DNA from 3 places in the Peribacillus sp. NPDC096379 genome. Region 3 is predicted to be linked to each of the others. Evidence: riboswitches for the same ligand, from Rfam matches in the RefSeq annotation. Region 3 holds a riboswitch; each other region holds the start of a gene.

Region 1 (4,161 bases), on a different contig from region 3:
AAATGGCTAGGAGCAGATTACTCGGAGCAATAACAATCTCATGAAAGGTACAGGATGCTTAGATGGATATAACCCTGATCGTAGATTTTTTTCCAAAATTAATTTCGTACCTTCATATTACTTTGTTGATTTTAGTTGCTGCGGTAGCAATTGGACTGGTAATTGGTGTAGTGATAGCTTTAATTCGTATTTATAAAGTGCCAGGCTTAAATCAATTAGCTCTCATTTATATTTCCTTTATGAGGGGCACGCCAATCCTAATTCAGCTCTTCTTAATTTACTTTGGACTACCGACACTTTTAGCACTTGTTCATATTGATGTATCTCGTGCAAATCCATTATTATTTGTAGCTATCACATATGGACTAAGCTGTGGTGCATCATTGGCAGAAATTATTCGTGGAGCCATTAATGGAATTGAAAAAGGTCAGACTGAAGCCGCATATTCAATTGGCATGAATGAAAAACAAATGATGGTGCGAATTATCTTGCCTCAGGCATTGGTTATCGCTTTTCCAAATTTCGCAAATTCAGTGATAGGCTCTTTAAAAGATACCTCGCTTGCTTTTACAATTGGTGTGATGGATATGGTAGGAAGAGGAAATACGCTCATTGCTTCTTCTCTACACGCACTCGAAGTATATATTACATTGTCAATTATCTATTATGGTGTTGTTATATGCTTGGAAAAAGGATTTTCACTTTCAGAGAAAAAACTACAAAGGTTTGAAGGAAGCTTGGCGGTAGATACAAAATAATTAGGAGATCTGAAATTATGCAAATTGATATTCCATTTATTTTTACGGCATTAACCGAAATATTCAAAGCACTACCATTGACGATGCTTATTACCCTGGTCCCGTTAATGATTGGTTTTCTTATTGGGATTGGAATTACGTTAATTAGGATTCGGAAAGTAAAAGGAATATATCGTTTGGCCAATTTCTATGTGTCATTTTTAAGAGGGACGCCGGCATTGATGCATATTATGCTGATCTATTTGGGCTTGCCACTTCTTATTGACAAAATGGCTGAAACGTTTCACTGGTCCATTCAATCCACTTCCATTCCGATTCTGTTATTTGTTTTAATGGCATTATCCTTGACAGCTGGCGCTTATATGTCAGAAATTATTCGAGCAGGTATATTGGCAGTTGATCAAGGACAGTTAGAAGCAGCTGAATCAATTGGAATGACGGGCTTTCAAGCGATGAGAAGAATTGTCTTCCCACAGGCTATTGCAGTTTCACTTCCTAATCTATGTAATATCTTTATCGGATTTTTGCATACATCGTCCATTGCTTTTATCGTTTCGCAAAAAGAATTAACGGGTGCTGCCAACATTGTTGCTTCAAATAACTTGAAATTTCTTGAAGCCTATATCGCAGCGGCCTTGATCTATTGGGGCTTAACGATTATCTCAGAAAAAGTTACTGCATTATTGGAAAAAAGAGTCACGGTTTATAATCGAGGAGGTGTAGCATGATACAGCTAAGAAATATCCAGAAATCATTCGGAAATCAACTCGTGTTAAAAGGAATTGATCTTACAGTAAATAAGGGAGAGGTTGTCTCGATACTTGGACCTAGCGGATCTGGGAAGACAACGTTACTTCGTTGCATCAACTTTCTAGAAAGACCTAATGAGGGTCAAGTAATAGTTGATGATTTTAAGGTAAACAGTAAACAGGTCAATAAAAAAGAAATTCTTACACTTCGGAAAAAAACAGCCATGGTGTTTCAACAATATAACCTATTTAAGCATAAAACCGTCATTGAAAATGTGATGGAAGGATTGATCATTGTTCAGAAACAGCCAAAAGAAACAGCAAGGAAATTGGCAATGGGAGTGATAGAAAAAGTTGGGTTAACGGAGAAAGCGAATGCTTATCCAGTTCAGCTTTCTGGAGGTCAGCAGCAGCGGGTAGGTATTGCAAGGGCACTTGCGCTTAATCCAGAGGTGATTTTACTAGATGAACCAACATCAGCACTTGATCCAGAGCTTGTTTTTGAGGTTCTTGAGGTAATTAAGCGGATTGCGGATGAAGGGATTACGATGATTATTGTGACACATGAAGTAAGTTTTGCTAAAGATGTCTCAGATTATATCGTGTTTATGGATCAAGGTGAAGTTGTCGAGGAAGGAATCCCGACGGTTATTTTTAATAATCCTAAAGAAGAAAGAACGAAGAGATTCTTTAAGAGAATAAACAGAGAAGAAGATAATCTTGAATCAAATTTAACTAATGTCATCTAATTACAAGGGGAAATGAAGGAGAAGTGGTGATTAAAAAGAGTATGAAAAATACAAGTATAATTCATACTTATCACCTAGGAAAAATAGGTAAAATAATTGACAAAAACTGTTTGTGAATTTACACTATATGTAACTAATAATCAACTTTCTTATCAAGAGAGGTGGAGGGACTGGCCCTAAGATACCTCGGCAGCAGACTTGTAATACTGTGCCAATTCCAGCAAGCGAATGCTTGACAGATAAGAAGAGTAAAGTACAGTTTTGTTGCTTAACCTCTTCTTATTTTTGGGAAGGGGTTTTTTCATATCCAAAAACCAGGGGGAGATTCGAATGGGAAGCATTGATGAATTAAAATTAAAGTATATTATATCAAGTCTCAAGGATCTTGAGTTCGGTTCTCTTAACATTACCGTTCATGAAGGTGAAATTACCCAAATCGATGTGACGGAGAAGAAAAGATTCCCAATCTTGAAAAACCAAAAAATTAGGGAACAAGGAAGAGCGTGAATTTAACATAAACAAGATTTGAGCATCTCTAAGAGGTGTTCTTTTTTTTATACGGCTAAAACACGGCAATATTAGATTTGTAGGGCTCTATAGAATCCGTAAAAGGGGGAGGGGAAAATGCGAACTAAAAATCAATTAATGGCTGATGGAATTAAATTCTTGATACCAGCTAATCGAAGGATGGATGCTTTTTCATTGGTCGTAATCTATGAGACATGGAGAAAGGCATAGATAAATCAGTTGAAATGTAATTTTATGTAAAGTGATAGGTGGTTTTTCTCTTTCAAAAATTCCTATAATTGAGCAAAAACTCCTAGATTAACGAATCGGAAATTTGGAAAAGACAGGATAAACGATCGATTTTTTAAAAAAGGCATTTTAATAAAATGAACTTATGGTAGGATGAAAAATAATGGATAAACGAACAAAAAATTCCATATTTTTTAATTAAGATTCAATGATTTACAGATACCATGGTAGAAGACAATTTTTGAGGGGAGATAAAACCATGAAAAAAAAAGGTACCATTTTATTGATTGTAATAGGCCTCATTTTTGTTTTAGGAGCATGCTCAGGTACAGATGAAAAAGCATCTGCGGACAAAAATCAGGGGAAGAACAAAAATAAGCAATTAGAAGCATCAATTGAGGAAGCATCTTACATCGTTCCAGATATTGAGTATGGCATGCCTGAAAATCAGGATCAAGGAATAATTGCCGTGAAATTAAAGATAAAGAATCTATCGGATTCATCGATACTTCTTTCAGAATATGAAGGGGTTAAATTGTATGATGGAGACCAACAGATCAATATAAAGCCAGAATTGTATAATCGAAAAATAGATTTAAATATCGGCACTAGCGGGAATCTCGGTGCTGGAAAGGCAAAATCATTTCTTGCTATCTTCGAAGTAGAAAAGGATAAGGAATATGAAATCGGATTGAATCCGATTTCTAGTAACTTTGAAGAAGATAATGATGAGCTGATACTTAAGCTTGATACGAAGAAATATGCAGATAGTTATGAAACACTTCAAGATCCAGCGAAAGCCTTCACAGCCTATGTCGATCAAATCTATTACGAAAAGGAAAACAATGATTACGAACAATTCGTATCTGCCGATAAACCAGCTATGCAGGAAGCGGCGAAAAATACGTTCAAAACCGAAGTGAAGGAATTATTTAAAAAAGACTTAACAGATGAGGAAATCGACAAACTATACATTAGCTATCGTGATATTTTAGCAGAAAAAGCAGTGGTCACGTCATCAATTGCAGCATATGCCAATGATAAAGCTATCGTTGCGTTTGATATAACGACACTGCCGTTACAGGAATTGTATCAAGAAGTGTATGAATATCAAAAAGAATTCCGAGATAAAACGGGCAATTATGATGA
Region 2 (4,161 bases), 1.6 Mb from region 3:
GACAGTACGAACCCGACTCAATGAATTACACACTAAGTACACCACGTCCTCATGTCTTGGTCTGTTTGCTCCTCATGTTGTGGAACTAAACCTTTACTTACGCATCGGTAAGTTTCACTGTATCACACCAATCGGGCTTTTACCGACAGTTAATCTCAACTAATATTTTTCCTGTTTCTATAAAAAGGAGGTGGGTTGCCTTACTATCTCTTAAAAAAGTCTATATACTACCCGTTAATGCAGGATAAAATGGGGGAGTTGATTTACAATAAAGGAAAATGAGTTTTATGAAAGGGGGATGTATGATGGAGGATGGCATAATAATAACGAAGCAGCGGTTTCCATCACCGCATCCGAATATTCGTCTGTTTATCGTAACGTATCTTTCACAAGGCTTGAAGGTGAAGGGACTTCTTGCTGAGCCAGATGATGATCAAATGTATGATGGTTTCTTATATTTACGAGGAGGCATTAAAAATGTCGGCAAAGTACGCCCGAGTCGTATTGTGCAATTTGCAGCAGAAGGCTTCATTGTGTTTGCACCGTATTATCGGGGGAATCAAGGCGGAGAAGGGGATGAAGATTTTGCAGGCGAAGACCGTGCTGATGGGATCAGTGGCTTTATATTACTCGAACAGCACAAACGTGTGAAACCTGAGAATATTCATATTTTCGGGTTTTCACGAGGAGGAATTATGGCCCTTTGGACGGCAATTTATTGTAAATCAGCTGCCTCCGTTGTCACATGGGGCGGAGTGTCTGATATGTTTCTAACTTATGTGGAACGTGTAGACCTACGTCGCATGATGAAACGTGTTATTGGTGGTACGCCGAGTAAAGTTCCAAACGAATATAAATACCGCACACCACTGTTTGCAGTAGATGAACTAGTTGCACCAGTTCTGATTATTCACGGTGAAAAAGACAATAACGTGTCGATTGAACACGCCTACAGGCTGGAGAAAACATTGAAGGAAAAAGACAAGCCTGTTTGGAGTTGGTATTTTGACGAATTTACCCACTATTTCCCGCCGAATATCAACCGAAAAGTCGTTTGTGATCTAACACAGTGGATGAAAAACCAAACGAGAAAGCAATGTGCTAAAAAGTAAGTAAAGGAAGGGAGGTTTATGCTTTGGGAATGCCAATGGAGTTAAACACGATGATCGTGACAAAAGGCCGTGAAAGCAGAGAGGAAGAAAATCTTTTCCGTTTAACGAAAGACGGCTATCGCCTATACCCAATCGATATTCCAATTGAAGTTCGCAAAACGATCGAAAGTGAAACGAATGGGATAGCCATCATTCAAAAAGTTTCTTGGACAAACAACCAAACTGAAATCACCTATCAGTTGGTGTCATTGAATTCAACCAATTAAACAAGTAGGCTTTAGAGTAACGGATTCCGTTTAGAATACAATTAATGTCATGAACAGTACATATAGAGGGTGAAATTGCGCTGATTTCACCCTTTTCATATTCATTGTTTTTTCTGAAGTTTCATTTTACGCTATTGACGATAAATATTTAAAGTATTATATTATTATAAATAGTTTAATAATTTTAACTTTTCTTATCAAGAGAGGCGGAGGGACTGACCCTGCGAAGCCTCGGCAACCAGCATATCATGCCCGGTGCCAAATTCAGAGGAATGGTAACCATTCCGTAGATAAGAAGGTGGATAAATCTTGAATATAAACATTCAAACTCCCCTTCTGTCCATATGCAGTGGGGAGTTTTTTCTGTGGAAAAGGGGCGGGGCTTCGCAAAATCAGCGCAGCTACCCACCTTCATAAGGTGATGCAGTTTTTAGAACCTGAACCTTTTTCATCGTAGGGTTTAGAGCAGACGCTCATTAATGTTTTATGTTCAATTAAAGTCATCGATAAATAGGACAAGGGGGAGATATACATGACAGCTTTACATATTGCATTATTAGGTTACGGTACAGTGGGGAAGGGTGTTTATAAAACGATTCAAACACATCAGGAAAAGCTTAAGCGTATTTTTAGGAAAGAGGTAAAAGTGGTTGCCATACTTGTTAAAAATATAGAAAAACATCATACACTAGATTCTGATGTTCTGTTAACCGATGATTTTAACAAGATTATTACACTTGAGCAGCTAGATGTTGTCATTGATGCGATCGTTGGTCAAGAGCCTAGCTTTACGTACTTGCAGCAAGCGATGAACAGAGGATGTCATGTTATAACAGCAAACAAAGAAATGTTTGCTTATCATGGAACTCAATTAAAACAGATAGCCAAGGAAAAAGGGGTTACTTTAGGATTTGAGGCAACAGTCGCAGGAGGAATTCCGATTATCCAAACTCTACGACAATTGTTAAACGTAAATAATATCCAAAAAGTGCAAGGGATTCTTAATGGGACTTCGAATTTTATTTTGACAAAGATGCGAGAAGACGGCTGTCCATTTGAAACAGCGTTAAAACTAGCACAAGAAAAAGGTTATGCAGAAGCTGATCCAACAAATGATATTGAAGGATATGATGCCTTTTACAAAGCAGTGATTTTAAGTGAGCTAGCTTTTGGAGAGAACCCGAATTGGGAGGAATCGATTCGACAAGGGATTCAATCAATCACACCTGAGCAAATTGAGCTTTTTTCAGCATTGGGGTATCGATTTAAACATGTAGCTTCTATGGAAAAGACAGAAAAAGGGATCGTATGCTCAGTCAAACCTGTACTGGTCAATGAAACACATCCATTTTATCAAATCGAAGGCGTGCAAAATGCAGTCTCCATTGATGGAGATATTGTAGGCAACATTAGCCTCCAAGGGCCTGGAGCGGGAATGCTTCCAACCGCAAGTGCCATTATCGAAGATTTAGTGTATATAAATAAACATAGTTTTTCGCCTATTTTCTTAGATGAACAAAATGGATTAAGTGTGAAGGTATCCAAGATTTATTGGGCAATGGCAGGAGATGCGGCTGTAGAAAATATTCCTTCTCATATTCAAATCATTGACAGACCTAATCCAAATGTTCTCATTGTCGAAGCATCTTGGGAGGAAATTTGTGATATTCAATGGCCAAATACTTATTTTTATCAAGTTCTTGGGAAAGTATTAACTGAAAATACGCTTGTTAGTTCTTGAGTCAATCTTGTTAAAAAAGCAACATCCGTAGAATTGAATTAGCTGGAACGCTATAGGTAGTGAAAGTCGTACAAACAAGAAGTGATAACCCAAATCCTTACCTATCTGTATGAAGAAGACTATAGAAGTAAAGGAAATGATTTTAAAGCAAAAGAACAGGGAGGCTTTAAAATGAAACTAAATGTGGGTACAGAAGAAGCAATTAAAAGATGGAAAAGTGGTCTGCTATTTATATGGGTATCCTGAGAATAATGGATATGGTATATCATTTAAATATGGTAATAATATGCTTAATGTTAAGAATGATTTAAGATTTCAAGTAGAAAGAAGCGACAGTGTCGTATATTTGAGAAAATAAGTAAGGGTATGATTTCTTTAACTAACGGGTGCAAGAGTTGAAAATCAGGGGTGCTGCGGCAATCCCTTTTTTATTGCACTAACGGGGCAGGTTACTTTAAGAAGGAATTCAAACAATTGGTATTGAAACATTGACATATAACCATATATTTTCGGGAGAATTTAATAAAATGGAGACCTAAGAGATGAGTTAAAATACCTTCTTGAGGATTATAAAATAACGCCTTACACTTTTGGCTTAATTAGTGGTCTTGATGAAAAAACAGTTTTAGAGCTTGCAATAGTACACTATCACTATTCATATAATTTTGCTTAAAAGTATAATGACGGAAAAACAAGAAATAGATTCGAGGTGAAGAAAATGTCTTTTAGGATTATTCTCCAACTTGGTTTTGCTTTAATGCTTTTAATATTTTCAACTGGGGCTACTTTGTATGAAGGGAGTGGAATATTAGAAGACACTTGGGAATGGAAATATACAGCGATTTTTTCTCAGATGAAGAATGGGCCAGTGGAAAACGTAAATGATATTTTGCCAATTGACTATTTTGTATATGCAGCTAAATTTGTGCCTACATTTCCTTTGCTTATGCTACTTGGTGGTACATATCTTATCATCCTTTTGGCGTATATTTTTCTCAGACGTAAAGATAAAATATTTTCATATATCCTATCGTGTATTGGG
Region 3 (4,161 bases):
AAGGTTCACATAGGTGAGCTCCTGGAACTTTATAAAATTCACCATCATGATCGATATCATGAACTTTTTCTGGATCTGCATAAATCCCTTTTTCCTTATCCACTACGACTGCATCATCTTCCCAACTAGCTTCCCATAGTTTATAGACAACATCTAAGTATTCATCAGCTATATCATAACGATTATCATGATTAATTTGTTGATCTAAGCCAAGATTGCGTGCAGCACTATTTAAATAAGATGTTACGATATTCCAACCGATTCTCCCTTTTGTTAAATGATCCAATGTCGAAATTCGTCGAGCAAATAGATAGGGATGTTCATAGCTTGTCGACGCAGTTAAGCCAAATCCTAAGTGCTTTGTAACTTGCGCCATGATCGGAACAACAAATGCGGGATCATTGACTGGAACTTGAGCACCCTGACGAACTGCTGCATCGCGAGAACCTTGGTATACATCATATGTTCCAAGGACATCGGCAAGGAATATGGCATCGAATCTCCCTTTTTCCAGTACTTTTGCAAGATGCGTCCAGTATTCTGCATCTTTGTACGTAGATGATTGATCGTCTGGATGTGTCCAAAGCCCAGGGGATTGATGCCCTGCGCAGTTCATATCAAATGCATTTAAATAAATTCTTTTTTTTGTCATAATCATTACCACCCATTCGTTTTTTAATGATGTAAATTGGTGCTAAATGTAGTCTTAAGCGATTATTGGTTTAGTTTGTTTAATAGTTTGGAGAAACTCCTCTAAATCGTTATTAAGTCGAGTTTGAATATCTTGATCAGTAATAGGCTGTATACTATTTTCTTTATCAATTTGATTATCTATAATATAAGTCCCTTGAGTGGCTCTTCCTTTTAAAGTAGTTATAAGCGGTTTTAAGGCAAAATCGATTGCTAATAAATGCGCTTTACTCCCACCTACCATTAGCGGTAACACTGGAATTCCTTTAAACGCACTTTCTGGTAATAAATCGATTAGAGATTTTAAAATACCTGTATAAGAAGCTTTGTACACAGGTGAACCAATAATCACCCCATCCGCTTCCTCGATTGATTTTGCTATTTGTTTAATTCCCGTGCTATTATAGCGTGCATAAAGCAAATCCTCAGCAGAAATATCTAAAACGGAAATATACTTTACCGTTATATTCTCCTTTTCTAACAACGATTGAACAAATTTTAAAACTACATCAGTCCTAGATGTTGCTGAAGGGCTTCCAGATAAAATCACTACATTGGGCATTTGTTGACCTTCTCTCTTAGTAAATTAGTTATGATCCTTTGTACGGTCTACATTCAAAGGGTTTAATCTATATTAAACGCATAAAGTCCTCTTTCCTGATAGAAAGAGGACTTTATGCGTAGTCACTCTTATCTGACAAGCCAATGCTTGCAGGAATTAGCACCTTTCTACTAGTTGTAGAGGTTGCTGAAGCTTCATCGGGCCATTCCCTCGGCTTCTCTTGATAAGAAGTATTAAGTTAATTTTATCATAATATTCTAATAACTGATTGTCAAGATTAAATCATATATTTTTCATCGGAATTGTGTGAATAATATTTATTCACACATTGTAATACTAGGATAATTAAGAAGGGGGATGTCCCCAAAGAAAGGTCTGACCCTGCAACAACTAAATACAGTATAGGATAAGTGATAGATACACTACATACTGATTTAGAGTGCGAGGTCAGACCTTTTGAGATATGCTCCTTATAGTTTCTTCTATTCTACGCTAGGTAGTTGGGTAAGAAAATGTTCAACAACCGCAACTGAATCAAGTCGTGCAGCCACATAAGGTGGGGAAAGTCTACGTGTTGCTTCAAGCGGCATTCCTAGCCAGAGATATTGCTTATCAATGATGACGAATGGAAAAGCAATATTTGTTTCAATCTGTTCTTGCACGGCCAAACCTGGAAGCGGACGAATGGAAATAAGCGTGATCTTAACATGTTTTTGCTTACAATTCAGCATATTCAACCAATCCTCTGTAACTATTCCTTTATCAGGTATAGACAAGATAATTGAGTGACATGCTTTTTTAATATCCTCACCTAGAACATCCAACTTACGCGCATGCATCCACTGAAGCTTAGGATGATGATTTTGAATCCACTTGCCAATGTCCCTGGTTGCAACTGTATGTCCGAAGGTTGTTTGATGATCCACAAGCTTACGTAATGTTTTGCCTTTATAAACGGTTTTTCGAATATAGTCCGTATCGCTTACTTGGATGAATTTCCCTTTCGTTCTTGTAATTGCGACATTAATGAGTCGCTCACTATTCTTTCCAGTCAAAAGCATACCAGCACGTGTTTCAGGATAACTATCAACTGTGTCAAATATCATTACATCACGTTCACTTCCCTGAAATCGATGAACAGTTGCTGCAATAATATCAGCTTGTTCAAGCTCTTTCGCATATACTTCTTGTAATAATAGATCCATAAGACGGGATTGAGCTCGATACGGTGTTACATAACCGATGGATCGTGCACCGCTTGAATACGCTTCATGAAGTAGTTGGAATGACAAGAACAGCTGCCAAAGATTCATCCTTGATCTCGATGTCCGCTCCGCTATACAATGTTCACCAGTTCCACTCGTTTCTAACAGCATTAAGGCACGATTAGGAAATGGTCTTCTCTTAGCAATTTTTGCACGGCTCGTTTGTACACTTTCATGATCGCAAACTCGGGAATGATAAATATGTTTATTCGTGAAGGCCGAAATATCTGGATGCATTCTGCGTTGTTCTTTTAACAGAAACAAATGTGGATGGAGCTTCCCTTCATTCACTACATTCACAACGCCTGAACAATGAAAAATATCTTCTTTTAACCATTTATTCACTGATTCATCACGAGCTGAAGCAATTGGCGGCAATTGTTTAAAATCACCACAGACAATGATATTCTTGCCTAACGATGCAGCAAATGCAACTTGTGGGACATAAGCCATACTCGCTTCATCAAGAATGACTAAATCATATTCCTGTTCATAAAGTGTGCTGTCGCTTGCTGTTTTTGCCAGTGTGCTACCAACGATTTTAGCTTCTTTGACAAGCTCCATTTCTTTACGACGAAATTTTTCAATGACTCTGCCAAGTTTTTTTTCCAATTCAATTAATCGATCTGTATCCCGCTTGCTAAATGAACCTGATAAATCTTGTTTTAAGAGCCGCTTCTCTTCAGTTAGGTTTTCCTTGTCTTCAACTAAATCAGGTTCATGCTTTTCTAACAACTGACTTGAGATGATATCAGGATGACTCGCTAAGCTTTCTCCTGTTTGCGAACCGTACCTTAAAATATCGCCTTCTTTAAAGCGGTTTTTCTTTTTTGTAAATGTAGCGATTTCTGCCATTAGTACATCCACGGCTTGGTTGCTGTGAGACAGAACTAAAAGTTTTTTTCCTTTAAAATAATGATTCGCTGCAATCCGTGCCAATGTATATGTTTTTCCAGTTCCCGGGGGTCCCCAAACGTATGTAATTGGATTAAAATTAGAGCGCAAAAAAAGCTCCTTAACATTACTATGATTCTGATCTATCGGATGCCTGCTCTCCATCGAAGGGTCCATCAATCGTTTGACTCTAAGCCGCTTTTTCTTACTTTTTTTCACTTCGTCTAAGCGCTCAATTAATTGTTCCAGAAGTTCCCATGGGTCATGGTAAAGAAAAGCCTCGGAAATCAAATCTCCAAGTGTTTTTTCAAAAGATAATATGATGCTTTTGCCTTCAGACGAGAGCACTAATCCTTCCTGCTTGATTCCTCCCCATTCCAGTCGAACGAATGATCCGACTGGAATCCTCAGCGATCCAATCGTTTCGAAATAATAAGTAAATCCATCCACCTGATCTATCAAATGACCATTCATAACGTGATATTTTGTACTTCCGTATTTTTTTAAATGGCGGATTTCATTTTCTAATGCTACTTGCCATTCTTTTATATAGCTTACCGTTGAGTTCATTTTATCTTCCTTAAATTTTTGAATTAATGTTCTTCTACAATAGTACGCTTTTCATAAAGTTTGTCAAAGTAGCATGATTTATTGATTTAAAAAAAGGCTATCTCAGTAAAGGATTAGACCTTTAGAGATGAGCCTCTTTCAAAATATTACTTTTCCAACAATTCGCCAAATTCCTTCACT

The links. A riboswitch is a leader RNA that binds a small molecule or an ion and turns the genes downstream of it on or off. The one in region 3 is predicted to bind S-adenosylmethionine.
Region 1: another riboswitch for S-adenosylmethionine. It lies ahead of ACIQZI_RS10785 (YezD family protein); the one in region 3 lies ahead of ssuE (NADPH-dependent FMN reductase).
Region 2: another riboswitch for S-adenosylmethionine. It lies ahead of ACIQZI_RS00210 (homoserine dehydrogenase); the one in region 3 lies ahead of ssuE (NADPH-dependent FMN reductase).

What each region holds. Positions count from the first base shown of each region.
Region 1 covers NZ_JBIWFD010000002.1:355,484-359,644, forward strand. Annotated here, with positions in the region: gene ACIQZI_RS10765 (transporter substrate-binding domain-containing protein) at 1-33, shown strand, start outside; gene ACIQZI_RS10770 (amino acid ABC transporter permease) at 63-758, shown strand; gene ACIQZI_RS10775 (amino acid ABC transporter permease) at 776-1,486, shown strand; gene ACIQZI_RS10780 (amino acid ABC transporter ATP-binding protein) at 1,483-2,256, shown strand; SAM riboswitch class I at 2,403-2,502, shown strand; gene ACIQZI_RS10785 (YezD family protein) at 2,587-2,763, shown strand; gene ACIQZI_RS10790 (DUF5105 domain-containing protein) at 3,272-4,161, shown strand, end outside.
Region 2 covers NZ_JBIWFD010000001.1:22,795-26,955, forward strand. Annotated here, with positions in the region: gene ACIQZI_RS00200 (alpha/beta hydrolase family protein) at 306-1,112, shown strand; gene ACIQZI_RS00205 (DUF2584 domain-containing protein) at 1,136-1,378, shown strand; SAM riboswitch class I at 1,570-1,675, shown strand; gene ACIQZI_RS00210 (homoserine dehydrogenase) at 1,911-3,119, shown strand; gene ACIQZI_RS00215 (YjdJ family protein) at 3,838-4,161, shown strand, end outside.
Region 3 covers NZ_JBIWFD010000001.1:1,581,779-1,585,939, reverse strand. Annotated here, with positions in the region: gene ACIQZI_RS07520 (LLM class flavin-dependent oxidoreductase) at 1-652, opposite strand, end outside; gene ssuE (NADPH-dependent FMN reductase) at 707-1,252, opposite strand; SAM riboswitch class I at 1,378-1,482, opposite strand; gene ACIQZI_RS07510 (AAA domain-containing protein) at 1,735-3,981, opposite strand; gene pepF (oligoendopeptidase F) at 4,128-4,161, opposite strand, start outside.